4 regions of the Nonomuraea sp. NPDC049784 genome follow, and region 2 is predicted to be linked to each of the others. Evidence: riboswitches for the same ligand, from Rfam matches in the RefSeq annotation. Region 2 holds a riboswitch; each other region holds the start of a gene.
What was found. Region 2 has a riboswitch for cyclic di-AMP ahead of AB0J09_RS07195 (hypothetical protein). Riboswitches for the same ligand answer to the same signal wherever they lie in the genome.

Region 1: another riboswitch for cyclic di-AMP. It lies ahead of AB0J09_RS26725 (C40 family peptidase); the one in region 2 lies ahead of AB0J09_RS07195 (hypothetical protein).
Region 3: another riboswitch for cyclic di-AMP. It lies ahead of AB0J09_RS16490 (GH25 family lysozyme); the one in region 2 lies ahead of AB0J09_RS07195 (hypothetical protein).
Region 4: another riboswitch for cyclic di-AMP. It lies ahead of AB0J09_RS33275 (CHAP domain-containing protein); the one in region 2 lies ahead of AB0J09_RS07195 (hypothetical protein).

The regions. Positions count from the first base shown of each region.
Region 1 is NZ_JBFAMX010000141.1:3,458-7,661, reverse strand. Features, by position in the region: gene AB0J09_RS26730 (hypothetical protein) at 1-693, opposite strand, end outside; gene AB0J09_RS26725 (C40 family peptidase) at 1,245-1,760, opposite strand; cyclic di-AMP (ydaO/yuaA leader) riboswitch at 1,834-1,997, opposite strand; gene AB0J09_RS26720 (cupin domain-containing protein) at 2,873-3,109, opposite strand; gene AB0J09_RS26715 (NlpC/P60 family protein) at 3,234-4,204, opposite strand, start outside.
Region 2 is NZ_JBFAMX010000017.1:34,389-38,592, reverse strand. Features, by position in the region: gene AB0J09_RS07215 (rod shape-determining protein) at 1-865, opposite strand, end outside; gene AB0J09_RS07210 (hypothetical protein) at 988-1,122, shown strand; gene AB0J09_RS07205 (hypothetical protein) at 1,271-1,408, shown strand; gene AB0J09_RS07200 (DUF5302 domain-containing protein) at 1,550-1,750, shown strand; cyclic di-AMP (ydaO/yuaA leader) riboswitch at 1,917-2,052, shown strand; gene AB0J09_RS07195 (hypothetical protein) at 2,241-2,915, shown strand; gene AB0J09_RS07190 (alpha/beta hydrolase) at 2,953-3,798, shown strand; gene AB0J09_RS07185 (aminotransferase class III-fold pyridoxal phosphate-dependent enzyme) at 3,869-4,204, opposite strand, start outside.
Region 3 is NZ_JBFAMX010000064.1:2,894-7,097, forward strand. Features, by position in the region: gene AB0J09_RS16480 (NAD-dependent epimerase/dehydratase family protein) at 1-15, shown strand, start outside; gene AB0J09_RS16485 (glycosyltransferase family 2 protein) at 12-671, shown strand; gene AB0J09_RS16490 (GH25 family lysozyme) at 814-1,590, opposite strand; cyclic di-AMP (ydaO/yuaA leader) riboswitch at 1,603-1,745, opposite strand; gene AB0J09_RS16495 (hypothetical protein) at 2,329-4,204, shown strand, end outside.
Region 4 is NZ_JBFAMX010000212.1:11,830-16,033, forward strand. Features, by position in the region: gene AB0J09_RS33265 (aldo/keto reductase) at 1-419, shown strand, start outside; gene AB0J09_RS33270 (Gfo/Idh/MocA family oxidoreductase) at 439-1,392, shown strand; cyclic di-AMP (ydaO/yuaA leader) riboswitch at 1,509-1,646, shown strand; gene AB0J09_RS33275 (CHAP domain-containing protein) at 1,659-2,333, shown strand; gene AB0J09_RS33280 (YoaK family protein) at 2,566-3,261, shown strand; gene AB0J09_RS33285 (alpha/beta hydrolase) at 3,256-4,068, opposite strand; partial or broken gene AB0J09_RS33290 (LysR family transcriptional regulator) at 4,127-4,204, shown strand, end outside.

The DNA of each region.
Region 1 (4,204 bases), on a different contig from region 2:
GAACCGGTCAGCGAGGAAGCGACACGCCAGCCAGGCCTCCTGGTACGCCCTGGCGAGCCGTAGGGGGTCCCGCCCGTCGGCGGCGAAAGCGGCAGGTCCGGGCAACTCACCCGGCAACCGGCCGGACCGCACCTCGGCGGCGAGCTCAGCGGCGGCGGTCCTCACGGGCAGCCCGGAGTCGCGGTAGCCGACGTAGTCGGCGAACCCCTCGTAGAGCCAGACGGGCAGTCGGTCGGTGCCCGCCACGACGTGGGTGAGCTCATGGGTGAGTACGACGTCCTTGCCGGTGGAGTTGAGCTTGGCGAAGAACTCGGGGACGACGATCACCCGCCCGCCGTCGGCCACCGCGGCCAGCCCGTCGACCTCTCCCGCCCCGTCCAACCCAGCCAGCCCGGCCGCTTCGGCGGCGGAGCCGGGAACGACGATCAGCGGTCGTACTGGCCGGCCGAGCACGTCCGAGACCCGCCGCCCGGCCGCGTCGGCCCTGCGCGCGAGTTCGCGGAGCTCACCGGATGGGGCGTGGTGTCCGACGACTACGGACCGCGCTCCGCCGACGACGACCGCACCATCACTCCACAGGTGGCGAGCCTCCTGCGGAAGGATCGGCGAATCGGGGGTGGGGGCGCCGGCGGAAGCGACGGCGAGGAGCACGATGGAGACCACCGCGACCCGTTGACTCACCCACCCAGACACGATGCCCGATCGTAGCCGCCCCGCAGGGGGCACCTTGGCCGCACCGCGCTCCGGACCAGCGGGCGCCGGGGTCTGGATCGACGGGCCTCTGATGATCGGTGGGCCGCGCCGTCATGCCCGGGGACCATTGGGACACGCACCGGACTCGACACGGGCCATCAGCCGCCCGTCATGCGCCGCCGAACGCGGGTCGCCAGCCAAACGCCGAGGCCCGTTGACCAACGGCCAGGGTCGCGCCATGTGAAGCCGCGCGGCGCGAAGCCAGAGATATGAAGCCGTGTGGCGCGGTGTCGAGCGGCGCGAAGCCAGGGGTGTGGCGAGGTGTGGGGTGGGAGGCAGCCGCCCTCCCCTGCGTCCCGGCGGTCAAGGGTTGTGCGGTCCAACGTGCGCCGTTGCGGCGGCCAACCCCGTGCGGGTCAGCGAGCGTCTCCCTGGAGGCCCTCAGCCACGTGCGGCGGGTGGCGCCGCACGTGCTCCGCCGTAACAAATATAAAAGGGACCTCAGCAAAAGAGGACGAGCCCCGCCCGAAACGGGTTCGGGCGGGGCTTGGTCACAGGCCGGGACGGACCGCGCCCACGAAGGACGACTTACGCCATGTGCCCAGCTTGTCGATGCGCACCCGTTCGCCTGTCCGCGGCGAGTGGATCATCTTGCCCTTGCCGACGTACATGCCCACGTGGCCGAGCCCGTTGAAGAACAGCAGGTCACCAGGCTGGAGATTCCGCCAGGAGACCTTGCTCTTGATGCGGACGAACTGGCTGCTCGTCACGCGCGGGATCTTCACCCCAGCCTTCTTCCAGGCGTACTGGACGAGGCCGGAGCAGTCGAACGAACCAGGACCTGTGCCTCCGTAGCGGTACGGGTCACCGATCTGGTGCTTGGCCGCGGAGACGGCCTTGCGGGCCTTGGACTTCTGCCGAGCGATCTTGACTGCCCTGAGCGCTGCGGCCCTGGCCGACTTCGAGGTTCGGGCGGCTGTGGCCGCCTTGGCCGTCGAATCCGACGCGCTCGCCGCCGCTTGCGCCGTTGGGGCATGGAGGACCAGACCTCCGGCCGTCACGGTCATCGTGAGCGCTACGCCACTCAGGGCAAGGCGGGACAGACGGGGGTTCTGCGGGGAGGTAGACAGGATTTCTCCTTGAGTCTTCCACGAATGCCTACCGGGTTAGCTGACGGATTCGGGCCTGGAAGTAGCCCTACGGCGCGATCTGCGCGCCGATTCACCCCTGATCCCTGGGGAACTGGGATCGCTGGGTCCCCGGCTCCGTGCCTCCTGGCTGCACGGACTCGGCAGGCCACCGCCCGATCAAGATGTTGATATGCGCATATGGGCGGCGACCAGCGGATCTTTATCTGTCTCACATCGGGAGAGACCGATGCGGGTTCGCGGAGGACATGGCTTGTTCGCCGCGACGACGCCCGAAGCTACGCCGAACCGTCAAGAATCAGCAAAGTGAGACATGGGCTGTAAAGATCAGATAAAGGGTGCTGTAAGAGCGGAAATCCCTGCTGGAACCCCAGGCTCCTTTATCGAAATGTGACACTGCTCACACTTCGTTTCGCCTGCGTTTGTCAGGCCGTAATTGTCGCCTTTTTCACATTTGTTGCGATGCCCCACACGACGCTCATGCGTGGGAGCGTTCCCGCCGTGGACCGGCTCGTCTCCGGCTGCCCTGGCCGACATTAACGACGCTGCATCGTAGAAGCGCTTCGAATGATCGTTCAGCCACAGCATCCCGCACGACGAGCTCCACCCCGGCCGCCGTACACGTTGCGCCGGGCCCACCGCACAACGCCTCGCCGGCCCGGCGCAGGGAAGGCGGCAGAGCGCCGCGACGTGCGACGACGTGCGCCGCCTCCACCAACAACGCACGCCAGCATGAGCGATGCCTTAGGTCGATCAAGCGATGTAGCTGGTCAGAGGCTTGAAGGTCGCGAAGTCACGTGAGCCCCCGGAGACTTCCTCACGGCCATTCAGCGCTGACCGCGCGATCTCGCAATGTGTTGCGTCTGATGCCTCGAATGCACGAAGACCGCTCCTACCGAGGCAGTGCACCTGACATGGCTGAAGACCCCTGAATACTGTTGGGGCAAGTACGCGCCCGCCTTACCTACCTCACACGGCTGACTACTTCGAGTCACCCAAGATGGTGGCCTTTTGTCCTGCCGATGCTCTGGTCAGCTCTCCGGGTGCACCATGAGAAGGACAGCGCGATTGTCCGCGGCGTGACCTCGGTACAGGTGCGGGCGAGCGGCATTGAACCGGATGGAATCACCTTCGGCCAGGTCGGTGGGGGAATCGGTCGGGCCGGTGCTGACGCGTCCGTGGGTGAGCACGAGGCATTCCTCGACGCCGGGCAGGTGGGCGTCGGAGTGCTGGGTGCTCTGGGCGATGGCGATGTCGTAGACCTCCACGGTGCCGCGCAGGCTGATGCGGTAGAGGAGACGCGCGCAGTCGATCGCTGGCCCAGCGCCAGGAGACGCGCCTCAGACGACGGAAACCCAGCCCCTGTACTCGGGAACTCTCAGAAATGGCGCCCTACGGGCGGATGGCGCCCAGGAGAGAGTTGCCGTAGGAGGAGAGCTTGACGACCTTGACCACGTCGCCGGTTTGGGGCGCGTGGACAATGTCCCCGTTGCCGGCGTACATCACGACGTGGCCCAAGCTCGAGCTGAAGATGAGGTCCCCCGGCTGGAGGTCGTCCAAGGAGACCCTGCGGTTGGCCCCCCACGCCCACTGTTGCCACGTCGTACGCGGCAACGACACGCCGCCGGCGCGCCATGACGCCTGGGTCAGGCCTGAGCAGTCGTAGCCTCCCGGACCGGTCCCGCCGTAAATGTACGGCTTGCCTACCTGAGCGAAGGCGAAGCGCAGGACGGCGGCGGCGTTGCCCGAGGCCGGGCCCGAGTACTTGATGCCGACGCTGTTCGGGTTGCCGGGATTGTAGGCGCCCAGCTTCCTCAGCAGCTTCTTCTGCTCGTTGATCAGCTTCATGATCTCCGAGCGTTCCTTCTCGACCCCGTCCCGCTCCCTGTCCGCGGCCTCCAGTGCCTTCTGCGCATTGTCACGCTCGACCTTCAGCCCGCGGTTCTCACGATCGAACGCGGCCAGCTTCTCCGCCCGCTCCTTCGATATCTGCCCGGCCAGCGTCAGCCCCGTCAGCAGGGCCTGGGGGTTGTCCGTGCTGATCAGCCCGGGCAAGGAGGTCAGGTCGGTGCCGTACTTGTAGCTGTCGACGGCCATGCCTATCACCTGGGAACGCAGGTCCGCGACGGTCGCCAGCTTGCGCTTGTAGCTGTCGTTCAGCTTGGTATAAGCGCTCTTGGCCTTCTTGTAGCGCTCCGTGGCCGTGTTGAACTGGTCGACGACCTTGTCGGCCTTGTCGTTGAGCTTTTCAAGCTTGGCCTTGGCCTGCCGGAGTGTGGGTTTGGGATCAGCGGCGGCAGCGCCTATAGGGGACAGGACCAGCCCGAGCGCGAGACCCGCGGCCACCGGCACCCTGCCAAACC
Region 2 (4,204 bases):
CCCGCAGCCGCCGCGCGAGCCCCCGCAGCAGCGCGCCGCCTCCTATCAGCACCGCGCCCCGCCCTCCGAGGTCCGCGGCCAGTTCGGCCGGGCACCGCTCGACCGTCTCCATCGCCGCCCGCACGATCGCCTCGACCGGTTGCCTGGTCGCCTCGTAAATCTGCTGGACGGGCAGCCGTACCTCGCGCTCGTGGCCGGTGTCCGAGTCGCGGGCGTGCACCGTCACGTGCCGGTGCGTCGGTTTCCACTCTGCGCCGATGTGGCGTTTGGCCGACTCGGCCTCGTGCTCGTCGAGGAGGAGGCCGTGCTCGTGTTCGACCAGGCGCACGATGGCCCTGTCGACGGCCTCGCCGCCGCCTGGGACGGCCGTCGTGGACACGGCGGCCCCGGACGAGAGGACGGCGATCCTGGCCGAGTCGCGCCCGATGTCGATCACCATGTTCCCGGCGACGTCGTCGACCGGCAGCCCGGCGCCGAGCGCCGCCGCGAGCGAGTGCGGGACCAGAACGATCCGCCTGGCGTCCGCCTCGAACGCCACGTCGCTCAGCGCCGTCCGCTCGATCGGGGTGGAGCTGTCGGGCAGCGCCATGACCAGGCGTGGCCTGGCGAACGGACGCCGGTGCACCTTGCTCAGGAAATGCCTGACCATGCGCCAGGTGAGCTCGCCGTCGGCCGGCAGGCCGCCGCTGACCGGCCGGCACGTCTCGCCGTCGGCCGCGTCCGCGCCGTACGCGATGACCTTGCCGGTGCGGTCGTCGAGCATGACCGCCGAGGGCTCGTCGAGCACGATGCCCTTGCCCCTGGCGTAGATTCGTGTGCTCGCGCCTCCCAGATCCAGCGCCAGGTCACGGCCCAGGAGGCTCATGGCAGGACCGGGGGCTTGACCATCATGCCGGGTGTATTTCCTGAGCCGCTCCAACCCAACACCAGGAACTGAACGGTTCCCCTTTACCCTGCGGGCAGCACACCCGACGCCAGGAGGACCCAGTGCTCGACTACGACCTCGAGGCCGAACACTATGACGAGACGCAGGGTGGCCTGCCGCGCGCCAGGGCCGCCGCCGACGCCGTGCGGCTTGCCCTGCCCTGCTTTGTAGGAGTGCGATACCCGCCCCCGACCTGAACTGAAGGCCGAGGCATCCTCTCTGGAGAAATTCCGGCAAACATGCCGCTCGCCCTTTTGCTGATCGCAATCGTCGTGCTCCGGCTCCTGAATCGGCCGGGCACTGGGGGGTGGGCGTCCCGACTAGGCCGGCATCGCGATCCTCACCGTGGCCATCGGCGCGCTGCTGCTGACGGGGAAGGGTCTGGACGGGCACACCTGGGCCGACGCCGCCGTGGCCTGGCCGCCGCGCACGCCTCCGCGGCGGCCGTGGTCATCCCGTCGCTGGGGGTGGTGGGAGCGCTGATCGCCCTCGTGGCGTTGGTGGCGATGCCGGGCAGGCGGCTGGACGCGCCGGCGGTCTCGCAAGGCAGGGTCGAAGCCGGTTTCGCGTCGTAAGCGGGGCCATGCGAAGCTGTGAGTTGTCCCCAACACCTTGGAGGTCCTCATGGCGGATACACCGGAGCCGGAAGTCAGCGAAACTCCCGAGGACGAGATGAAGCGCAAGTTCCGCGAGGCGCTGGAGCGTAAGCGCAACCTGCACGCGGACTCGGGCGCGGGTGGCAAGGGCGGCGACCCATCGAAGATCCACGGGGCGCACGGTCCGGCTGCGAGTAAAAGATCGTTCAGGCGCAAGAGCGGCGGCTGAGGCTGGATTTTCAGGGGGTACGGCACTGCCGTACCCCCTTTTTTCTTTGTACGGGAAGGTAGATCTTCTGCCCGTTTCATGACGAAGTGTTTGCGTATGTCCGGAATGCGTGGTTAGAGTGTTGCCCAATTCACAGCCGGTGGCGTGGACCTCACAGAGGAGGAACAGCTGGCTGGCGCCGAATCCCGATCACTCGGGAACCGGGGACCCACCGCAAATGGGGTGAATCCGACCAAGCGTCGGTAGGGCATCTCCACGCCCGAACCCGCCAGCTAACCCGGTAGGCGAGATGGAGAGGACATATGAACGACTTGAACGACCGCGTCGAACTCCCAGACAGCGTGATAGCCGCCGCTTCCTGAGCGGTCCCTTCCTCAGGCTCGTTTCGCGCTCTGCGTAGCTTCTCCCCCCATTGTCAGGTGCTTTGCCCTGCTACGCCCTTTTTCGAGCGAGCGAACCTCCCTGCCCCCGTCGCGAAGGACTTAAATTCATGTCTGCACGTTTTGGCCTGCGTTCTCTCGCTCTGCTCACCAGCTCTACCGTGTGCGCGCTGACCTGCGCCGGCACCGCGGCTCACGCCGACTCAAGCACTGGCGAGAAGGTCCTGCTCAAGGGCTCGACCACCGCTTCATACTTCTGGGACGACTCCTCCGGCCGCGCCGGTGACACCGGCCTGCCCGCCAGCGGCAAGCCCATGCAGAAGGGCCTGGCCGCCAGCCCGAGCTGGCCGCTCATGACCGAGGGCTACGTGGTCTACGAGGGCAAGAAGCTGCCCTTCTTCGTCGGCGACCGCGGCCCGGGTGTGCCCTCCAACAACGGGGTCATGCTGGACCTGGACGCCAAGACCTTCGCGGAGCTCACCGGCGGCACGTTCAACTCCGACACGCTCGGCGTCGACGGCAACGGCGGCGAGGGCCACATCAAGGTCGACTACGTCATCACCAAGTGGGGCCAGGGTCCAGGCAAGAAGAACTACCCGGTCCCGTTCTCGACCGGCGCCTGGGCCGAGGAGGACAACAACCCGGCCGAGCCTCCCGCGGCCAGCGAGGCCGTGCCCGCACCGCTCTCGAAGAGCACGGCCGCCGTCGTGGCCGGCGCCGTGGCCGTGGCGGGCGGCAGCGTGGCGCTCACCAGCGAGCGCATCCGCAACCTCATCAAGATCTGACTTTACGGGCCACCACCAGAATGTCATTCTGGTCCTCGTGACCACCCGTGTAGCCGCGAACGGCATCGAAATCGCCTACGAGAGTTTCGGTTCGCACGAGGGCCGTCCCCTGCTCCTCATCATGGGGCTCGGCGCCCAGCTGATCCACTGGGACGAAGGGCTCTGCGAGCTGCTGGCGGGGCAGGGACACCACGTCGTACGGTTCGACAACCGCGACGCGGGCCTCTCCACCCACTTCCACGACAAGGGCGCTCCCGCGCTGGGGGCGCCCTCGCCGTATCTGCTGGACGACCTGGCCGATGACGCGGCGGGGCTCATGGACGCCCTCGGCTGGCCCGCCGCGCACGTGGTCGGCGCCTCGATGGGCGGCATGATCGCCCAGGCATTGGCCATCCGCCATCCGGACCGGGTGCTGACCCTGACCTCGATCATGTCCACGCCCGGACCCTCGGTGGCCCCGCCGACGGAGGCCGCGCTCGCCGTCCTCCTGGCCAGGCCCGCTCCCGACCGCGGATCCGTCATGGCCCAGGCGGTGCGGACCTGGTCGGTCCTCGGCTCGCCCGGATACGAGCTGGACCCTGAGAGGATCACCGAGCTGGCCGGGCTGGCGTTCGACCGCTGCTTCGACCCCGACGGCACGGCCCGGCAGCTCGCCGCGATCATGGCCTCGGGAGACCGTACGGCACTGCTCACGGGCCTACAGGTGCCCACGCTGGTGCTGCACGGCGAGGCCGACCAGCTCATCCCGGTCGCCGCCGGCCACGCCACGGCCGCGGCCGTCCCCGGTGCCCGCCTGGTGACCTACGCAGGCATGGGCCACGACCTGCCGCGCCCGCTCTGGCCGTCCATCGTGGACGAGATCACCAAGCTCACCGCCACCTGAACCCCTCTTTCCGGCCCTCCCGCCGCACTACGGGGCGGCGGGTCACTCGTGGCGTGTGCCGCCAACGGGATTAGCCGAAGTGGGCACGGGTCTCCGAGAACGCCTGATCCGTGCCCTCCAGAGCCTTCGCCACGTCCGCCTCCGTGTGCGCGGCCGACATGAACCAGTTGTGCCACGGGTGCAGGTAGACCCCGTGCCGCAGGCAGGCGTCGCTCCAGTACATCGCGACGGAGAGGTCGGCGTCCCCGTCGAAGCTGAGCCACGGGATCGTCACCGGCCCCGTCTGGTTCACCACGAACCCGTGGGACTTGGCCTGCGCGTGCAGCCCCTCGCGAAGCTGCGTGCCGGCCCGCTCCATGGCCCCGATGCCGTCCGTGTCGCGCAGGGTCTCGATGGTCGCCTTGGC
Region 3 (4,204 bases), on a different contig from region 2:
TTCGCGTGGTCATGACCGTCGAGGTGATCCTGCCCTGCCTGAACGAGGAGGCCGCGCTCGACTGGGTGCTCGGTCGTATGCCCGACGGATACCGTGCCCTGGTGGTCGACAACGGTTCCACCGACCGCTCGGCAGAGGTCGCCCGCGACCTCGGCGCCCGTGTGGTACACGAGCCGCGCCGCGGCTTCGGTGCCGCCTGCCACGCGGGGCTGCTGGCCGCGAGCGCGGAGGTGGTCTGCTTCATGGACGCCGACGCCTCCCTCGACCCCCGCCAGCTCCCGAGAGTCGCCGAACCCGTCATCGGCGGCCACGCCGACCTGGTGCTCGGCGCCCGCCGGCCGCGCGTGGCAGGCGCCTGGCCCTGGCACGCCCGGCTCGGCAACGCCGTCATCGCCCGCGGCCTGCGTCGCCGCACCGGGGCGCCGTTGCACGACCTCGGGCCCATGCGGGCCGCCGGACGGTCCCGGCTGCTGGCGCTCGGGCTGAACGATCGCCGGTTCGGCTACCCGCTCGAAATGGTGCTGCGCGCGGCCGCCTCCGGGTGGCGGATCGCGGAGGTGGAGGTGGACTACCTGCGCAGAACGGGCCGTTCCAAGGTCACCGGCACCGTCCGGGGCACCCTGCGGGCCGCCTCCGACATGCGGCGGGTCATGGCCGAACACATGAGGTGACGCAGCCACAGGTAGGCGTGGACGGCGCAATCGTGCGGCTCAAGGACTCGCAGCGTTCCTTCGTGGATCCGTGGTGGTTGCTGCGGCTTTGGCGAGGTGGCCCGTTCGCCGCGCTTGCCGTACCAGGCGCTCCAGGCGCCGATCAGGCAGCGCGGCGGCCCAGGCTGCGCAGTTGGTCGGCGGTCAGTGCGGAGACGTTCTGGTCGATGGGGGTTTCGGTGTACTGGTGGATGGTCCAGGACTTCCAGTCGGCGGGCGGGGTGATCGATCCCTTGGCCTTGCTGTAGTGGGCGACCCACAGCGGGTACTGGGCCAGGCCCCTGCCGTAGGTGTTGGCGAAGTTCCAGCCGCTGTAGAACATCGGGGTGATCCCGGTCTTGGCCTTCACGTACGACAGCCACGTCTTGGCCCAGGTGTTGACCTCGGTGACGGACTTGCCGTCCGTGGTCTCCAGGTCAAGGACCAGCAGGTCGCCGGGCTTGGCGGGCTGGGAGTTCACCACGGACAGGAAGTGCTCGGCCTCCGCGACGGGGTCGTTGCCGGGGTGGCCGTAGTGGTAGGCCCCGCGCACGATCCCCTTCTTGCCCAGCTGGAGCCAGTGCCTGGCGAAGGAGGCATCGCGGAAGCTCGTGCCTTCCGTGGCCTTGATGATGCCGAACTTGGCCGTGCTGGCGTTCCAGTCGTACTGGGGCTCGTAGTTGGAGATGTCCAGGCCATACGTGAGAGATCCGGTCTCATGCTGAGCCGCGTGCGCAGGGCCGTTCTCCGTGGAGGATGCGAGCGCCATGCCGGCCACGCTGGCGACGGCGGCGGTCCCGGCGATGATCGCACCGGCGACGACGAAGCTGAGGCGCTGGGTGAGGGGATCGAAGTGATTCTTGAGGGCGTGGGCGACTGTGGCAAGCCGAGGCTTGGGCATGACGGCATTGACTCCTTGCTTCCATGCCGCCTACCGGGTTAGCTGACGGGTTCGGGCCTGGAAGTGCCCTACGGGCGCAGCCTGGGCTGGCGTCCGATTCACCCCAAGAGGTGGGTCCCCGGCTCCGCGAGGCGCGGATTCGGCGGCCGAACGCTGTCCACGAAGAGTTCTGAGGGCAGCGCACGGTCCGGTCAACGAAGCGGCAACGATGCGGCGAAAGTCGTCCCATCTATGCCTTGATTAGGCAAAAGATAGGCATCTATCCATAGATAGTGCAAGTAGGGCAAAATGGGATTTGCGTGTATCGGCCGCTGAACGGTACTGAAATGCCGTGCCTGTCAGGGTTTTCGGGCTCGGTAAAGTTTGAGGGCCGCCTCTTCCGGGCCCCGCTCACCGCTACGGACGAAAGCATGTGTCGCGCTGCGAAGGCCTACGGTTGTCAACACATGGGGCGAATCACCCGTACGTTGCTATTGTGACTTGGCATCATTCCACGGGTAATCGTGACGCGAGTCCTCGAAGAAGCGCCCTGGCGCTCACCCCGCGGTTCGTCACCGCCATCGAGGGCTACCTGCGCCGGCACCCGGCCGAGGCCGGACGGATCGCCCGAGCGAAAGCCCCGATTGTCGCTGGACGCCGAGCACGTTCCGGGCGATCAGGGCGCGGCGGGCTGCCGGAGAACTTGGCGAAGCTCGCCAAACTCGGTTCCGATCGAGAGCAAAAGGAGGGACAGCGCCGATGACGCTCGATCTCACCTTATTGAACGAAGCCGGTCCGGCGTTCCTCCGCGGCGCGCTCGGCGGATCGTGCCCACCGGCCCTGCTGCGGGCCTATCGCCGGGCGCTCCCGCGGCTTCTCGCTCTACCCGGCCCCGAACGGCTCGAGTACTTGTGCGCGACCGCCGCTGCCGAGGAACCGGAAGCCCTGACAGCATTCGATGTGATAGGGCCGGGGACATGGACTCTGGCATGGGAAACCGGCGAGCGGCCCACGGCCTTCCACGTGTGCACGGCCCGCCACGACGGCCCGGTCTGGGCGGTGGCGATGGGCGAGTTCGAGGGACGCACGTTCGTGGCCAGTGGCGGCGACGACCACGTGGTACGGCTTCGCGACGCGTTCGACCAGTCAGGGCCGGACCTGGAGGGCCATACGGCGAGCGTCCGCGCCCTGGCGTTCGGCGTGGTGGACGGCCGCCCGGTGCTGGCCGGCGGCGACCACGACGGCACGATCCGCACCTGGGACCTGCTCACCGGAGCGAGCGGGTTCACCTGTGACACGACCGGCGGCCATCCGACAGCCATGGCCTTCGTCGAGGCCGAGGGTGGGCGGATGCTGCTCGCCGTGGCGATCGGTTTCGACAACCGCGGCTTCCCGGCCGAAGACGAGGACGGGCGCGTCGACCTGCTGGACCCGGCCACCGGCGAGCTCGTGCGAGAGCTGCGTGCGGAGGAGAGGGACGGGATACTCGACCTCGCGGTGGCGAAGCTGGGCGAGAGCACCGTACTGGCCTCTCTGAGCCCCTACGAGCTGTACGTGTGGGACGTCGCCACCGGCGAGCAGCTGGGGACCGCCGAACCGAGCGATGTCTGGGAGGACATGGAGCAGGACGGGTTCGCTCCGCCCCTGCTCGTGGGCGTATGGAGCGGGCGGCCCGAAGTCGCCGTGGTGGTCCGGATCGAACACCCGCCGGGCTACACGGTGCAAAGCCGCGAGGTGGTCTACCTGAAACTGGAGAACCTCGGCGACAGGACCCCCAGCCAGGGGTTCGACCGCGACCAGGGGCCGGTGACCATGACCACTCACGCCGGGCAGAACGTGATGCTCGTGGCGAACCACACCGGAGCCGTCGGGGCGTGGGAACGGCCCGCCAAGGCCGTGATCTGGCACCCGGGCCACGAGACGGACGTCGACCTGGACGCCGACACCCGCCTGATCACGGCCGCCGCCTTCGGGCGCCTGGAGGGACGCCTCTGCCTGGCCACGGCCGGTCTCGACGGGACGGTGCAGGTCTGGGACGCACAGACGCCGCACAGACACCGGCGGACCGGCTACGGCGGGTCGGGGCTGGCGCTGTTCACCACAGTGCAGGGCGTGCCCGCGCTGGCCGTCGGCACGCACAGTGACACGGTGCTCCTGGTGGACGCGGCGAGTGGAAAGAAGATCGGTTCGGTGGGTTGCCGCCAGAGCGGCCGCGGCCACGACTGCGACATCTCGCCTTATGACCACTGCTGCCGAGGACTGGCAGCCGGAAATGTGGCCGGTCGGCCGTACATCGCGAGCAGTGGCTGTGCCGCCTACGGCACCATGCTGTGGCAGCCACTGAGCAAGATCCGTGGGATCACCCGGAAGGGCGATGCCAAGGGTGGCCAGGTCACCTTCGGCGGCATGGATCACGCCTCACCCACCGCTCTCGCCTTCGGCGAGGCCGACGGCCGGGCGCTGCTCGCAGCCGGCGCCGACGTGTGGGACCCGGTCACACAGGAGCGCGTGGCCAAGCTGCCCAGGTGGGGGTTCTCGCTGAGCGAGAGCGCCTTCGGCAGGGCCGGGGATCAGCCGGTGCTGGCCACAAGGTGCGGCAGCAAGGTGGACCTCTGGAGCCCGCTGACCGGCCGGC
Region 4 (4,204 bases), on a different contig from region 2:
CCTCCAACTTCACGATCGACACCCTGACCCGGCTGATGAACGAGACCGACATCGTGCCGTCGATCAACCAGATCGAGCTCCACCCGTACCTGCAGCAGCGCGATATGCGCGCCTTCCACGAGGCCAACGGCATCCTCACCGAGGCCTGGAGCCCGCTCGGCCAGGGCAAGGGCCTGCTCGACGACCCCGCGCTGGCCGTGCTGTCCGGCAAGTACGGCAAGACGCCCGCGCAGATCGTGCTCCGCTGGCACCTGCAGCTCGGCAACGTCGTCATCCCCAAGTCCGTGACCCCGTCGCGGATCGCCGAGAACATCGACGTGTTCGACTTCATCCTCGACCCCGAGGACATGGCCGCCATCGGCGCGCTGAACAGGGGCCGGCGTTTCGGTCCCGATCCCGACACGTTCGACATGATGTGATTCGTCTACGATCTCCCGTGTGCGGGATTTTGCGTGGGGCATTGCGGCGACAGGCGGTATCGCGCGGACTGTGGGAGCGGCCATCGTGGCCGAGCCGGGGATGCGGGTGGCCGCCGTCGGGTCCAGGGACTTAGGACGGGCGCAGACCCTGGCCGCCACTTTGGGCGCGGAGTCGGCGTACGGCTCCTATGAGCAGATGTGCGCCGATCCGGCCGTGGACGCCGTCTATGTCGCGACGCCGCACGCCCAGCATCTACAGGTGGCCGAGGCCGCCATCGCCGCGGGCAAGGCCGTGCTGTGCGAGAAGCCGCTGGCCGCCACCGTGGACGACGCGGAGAAGATGGTACGGCTGGCGCGCGAGGCAGGCGTGTTCCTCATGGAAGCCATGTGGATGCGCTTCAACCCCCTCATCCAGAAGATCGCGGCCGACGAGCGCTTCGGCGACATCCGCTCCGTGCACGCCTCCTTCGGCTTCGCCAAGCCCTACGATCCGGCGCACCGGCTGTGGGCGCCGGAGCTGGGCGGCGGGGCCCTGCTCGACCTGGGGATCTACCCGTTCGGCCTGGCTCAGCTACTCCTCGGCATGCCCTCTGACCTGCGGATAACCGGGTCCCTGGCACCCAACGGCGTGGACGCGGAGGCGGCCGGGGTCTTGCTCTACCCCGGCGGCAGGCGGGCTCTCGTAGAGACCTCGTTGCTCGGGAATTACCCGAACCATGCCTGTGTTGTAGGTACTCAGATGCGGGCGGACGTCCAGGCGCCGTTCTGGGCCCCGCAGCGGATGTTGCTTTCCGGGCGCTCCATGGAGCCGGAGGAGCATGTGCTCGATCCGGCGGACAACGGATACGCCGGAGAGCTCCGCGAAGTCCGCGCCGCGACGGCCGAAGGCAGGACCGAAAGCTCGGTCATGCCGCTTGATGAGTCCCTTGCCATGATGGGGCTCCTGGCCGCGGCTCGCAGGCAGCTCGCCTAGCTGGGTCGTTACAGATTTGTAGCCTCTTGCCTTATGCATTACATTTGAGGCATTCTTGAGACATTCGTCCGGTTTGTCCGGCAATGTCCGACCATCGCGACACACATCACAGGACCGTCCTGTGACCGCTGAATCCGCCTCCGGGCGGAACCGGGGACCCAAGTCCCATGGGGTGAATCGGCACTTCGGTGCCGTAGGGCAGCTTCCACGCCCGAACCCGTCAGCTAACCCGGTAAGCGGCATGGAAGCAAGGAGTAACCCCCTCGATGGCCAAGTTCCGCATTACCGCTGCCACGAAGACCAACATCGTCCGAGCCGCGCTCGGCGCGACCGTCCTGGCCTCCGGGCTCGGCGCCCACATGACCGCGGCCTCCGCCGCGGACAAGCAGCCGGCCACCGCAGCTACTCACGACAACAACCGTGCCAAGTCCCGGGAAACCAAGATCAACGTCACCGCCTCCCAGGTCCTGGCGCTCGCCAAGTCCCAGGTCGGCACCTCCGAGAACGCCTACGGCGGCGGCACCCCGTACCAGAGGTGGTACGCCAACTCACAGCGCGCCGCGGAGACCATCGCCCGTGACGGCGGCAGCCGGGCCGACTACGTGAACGCCGCCTGGTGCTCGATGTTCGTCTCCTGGGTCGGCGAGCAGACCGGCGCCCGCCCGCAGATCGGCTGGGACGCCTACACCGTCACCCACGCCAAGTGGTTCGCGGCCAATCATCGCTTCGGCACGGTCGCCAAGCCCGGCGCGGTCGTGTTCTTCTCCTGGAGCGGCAGCAAGAGCCTCGACGACATCCAGCACGTCGGGTTCGTCGAGAAGGACAACGGCGACGGCACCATCTCGACCGTCGAAGGCAACACCGGCAACGGCAAGGTCGAAGAGCGCGTGCGTCCGAAGTCCCAGGTCGTCGGCTACGGCTACCCGCAGTACGCCGGCTGACCCTGTTGCGCTAGACGAGCGCGCGCCCCGAAAGGGGCGCGCGCTCTTCGCATTCCACCGGTGAAGCGCCTGGGCACCGGCGCCTCCGAGTCCGCGCCGGAGTCGGATGAGCGGCCCGCCACCTGGGAAGACCCGAGGGAAGCAGGCTCGCGAGAAGAGCCACGCGCGAACCTCGCCAAGGAGCCGCCATGAGACCCAGCCCACGCCCAGGAGCCGTCGTCGCGGAGCGGCCGTGAGGGGCGGGCTCCAGTGGGCCGCCGACGGGCTGTTCCCCCGCGGCGGAAACCCACACGGCGTCCTGCCCGCCCTGCTGATCCTCCTGGCCATGGTCACCGGAATCGTGGACGCCGTCAGCTACCTCGGCCTGGGGCGCGTCTTCGTCGCCAACATGACCGGCAACACCGTCTTCCTGGGCTTCGCCCTCCTTGGCGGCGGAGACCTGTCGAAATGGGCCCCTCCCCTGTCCCTCGCCTGCTTCGGTGCCGGAGCGTGGAGCTCCGGCCTGCTGACCAGGCAGGTGGGGAACGCGCGGCGGGCGTTCACCATCGCCACCACCGTGCACGCGGTCCTCGTCGCGGCCGGCCTCGTGGTGGCCCTCACGGCCGGACACCACACCGCCGGGGCCAGGGCGGCGCTCATCGCGCTGCTCGCGTGCGGCATGGGCCTGCAGAACGCGTCCGTACGCGCGCTGGGCGTACCCGACCTGGTCACCAACGTCCTCACCACCACCCTGACGGGCCTGGCCGCCGACACCCCCGGGCGGGCGGCCTTCCGCCGGTTCGCCTCCGTCGCGGCGATGTTCCTCGGCGCGCTCGCCGGCGCCACGCTGCACCTGAACATCGGCCCCGCACCCGCGCTGACGCTCGCCCTGGTCCTGCTCGCGATCGTCGCCCTCGCAGCCCGCAGGCGCGGCCCCCGGAGCTCATGAGAGGAAGAAATCCGCCAGAGCCCGCGCGACCCCCGCCGGGTCGTTCTCCATCGGGATGTGCCCGGCCCCGGGAATGCGCACGAGCGTGCTGTTCGGGACCTCGGCGACGAAGCGCTCGGCGTACCGGACCTCCTGGAACGTGTCGTCCTCGCCCCACACCAGCAGCTTCGGCGTCTCATCGGCCTTCAGCGCGGGCACCAGGTCCAGCGTGTAGCGGCTGTCGGCCGCGCCCGCCAGGGCCATCCAGGACCGGCCGACCCGCGGGTCGTGCCACGGCTCCAGGTAGCCGGCCAACTCCGCCTCGGAGGCGGGCCGAGCCAGCGCGGTCGTGACGGCCTTGCGGCGTGCGGCCAGCAACTCCTCCACGGTCGTGGCCGCCACCACAGCGGGATCCCGGTAACGGGCCACCCCGGGCACCGGCCAGGAGTCGTACGTGACCGAATTGACCAGAGCCAGCCGCCGTACCTCCGACTCGACCAGCAGATGCTGCGCGACCGCACCCCCGATGTCGTGCCCCGCCACCAGCAGCGGCGCCTGCGCACCCACCGCGGCCGCGAACCGCCCCACCCACGCCGCCAGCGCGGGCACCGCCGCCGTCTCCGCCGTGAGCTCCCCCTCGGAACGGCCCAGCCCCGGCAGATCGACCGCCACAGGCCGCAACCCCGCCGCAGCCAGAGTGTCGATCACCGGCTCCCAGACCCGGCTCCAATACGTGCCGTGCAGCAGCAACACCACCGGGCCCCGCTCGCCCGCCGTCAGATAGCTGGCCATGCGGCCGTCGACTTCGATCGTCATTCGCTCGGACATGGCATAACCATGATGTTCTGCCCTACCTATGGTCAAATACCAACTAAGGTATGTCGGCATGACATTGGCGCAGCTCAGGGTGCTGGTCGCGGTCGCCGAGCACGGCGGCTTCACCGCCGCCGCCGACCACACCGGC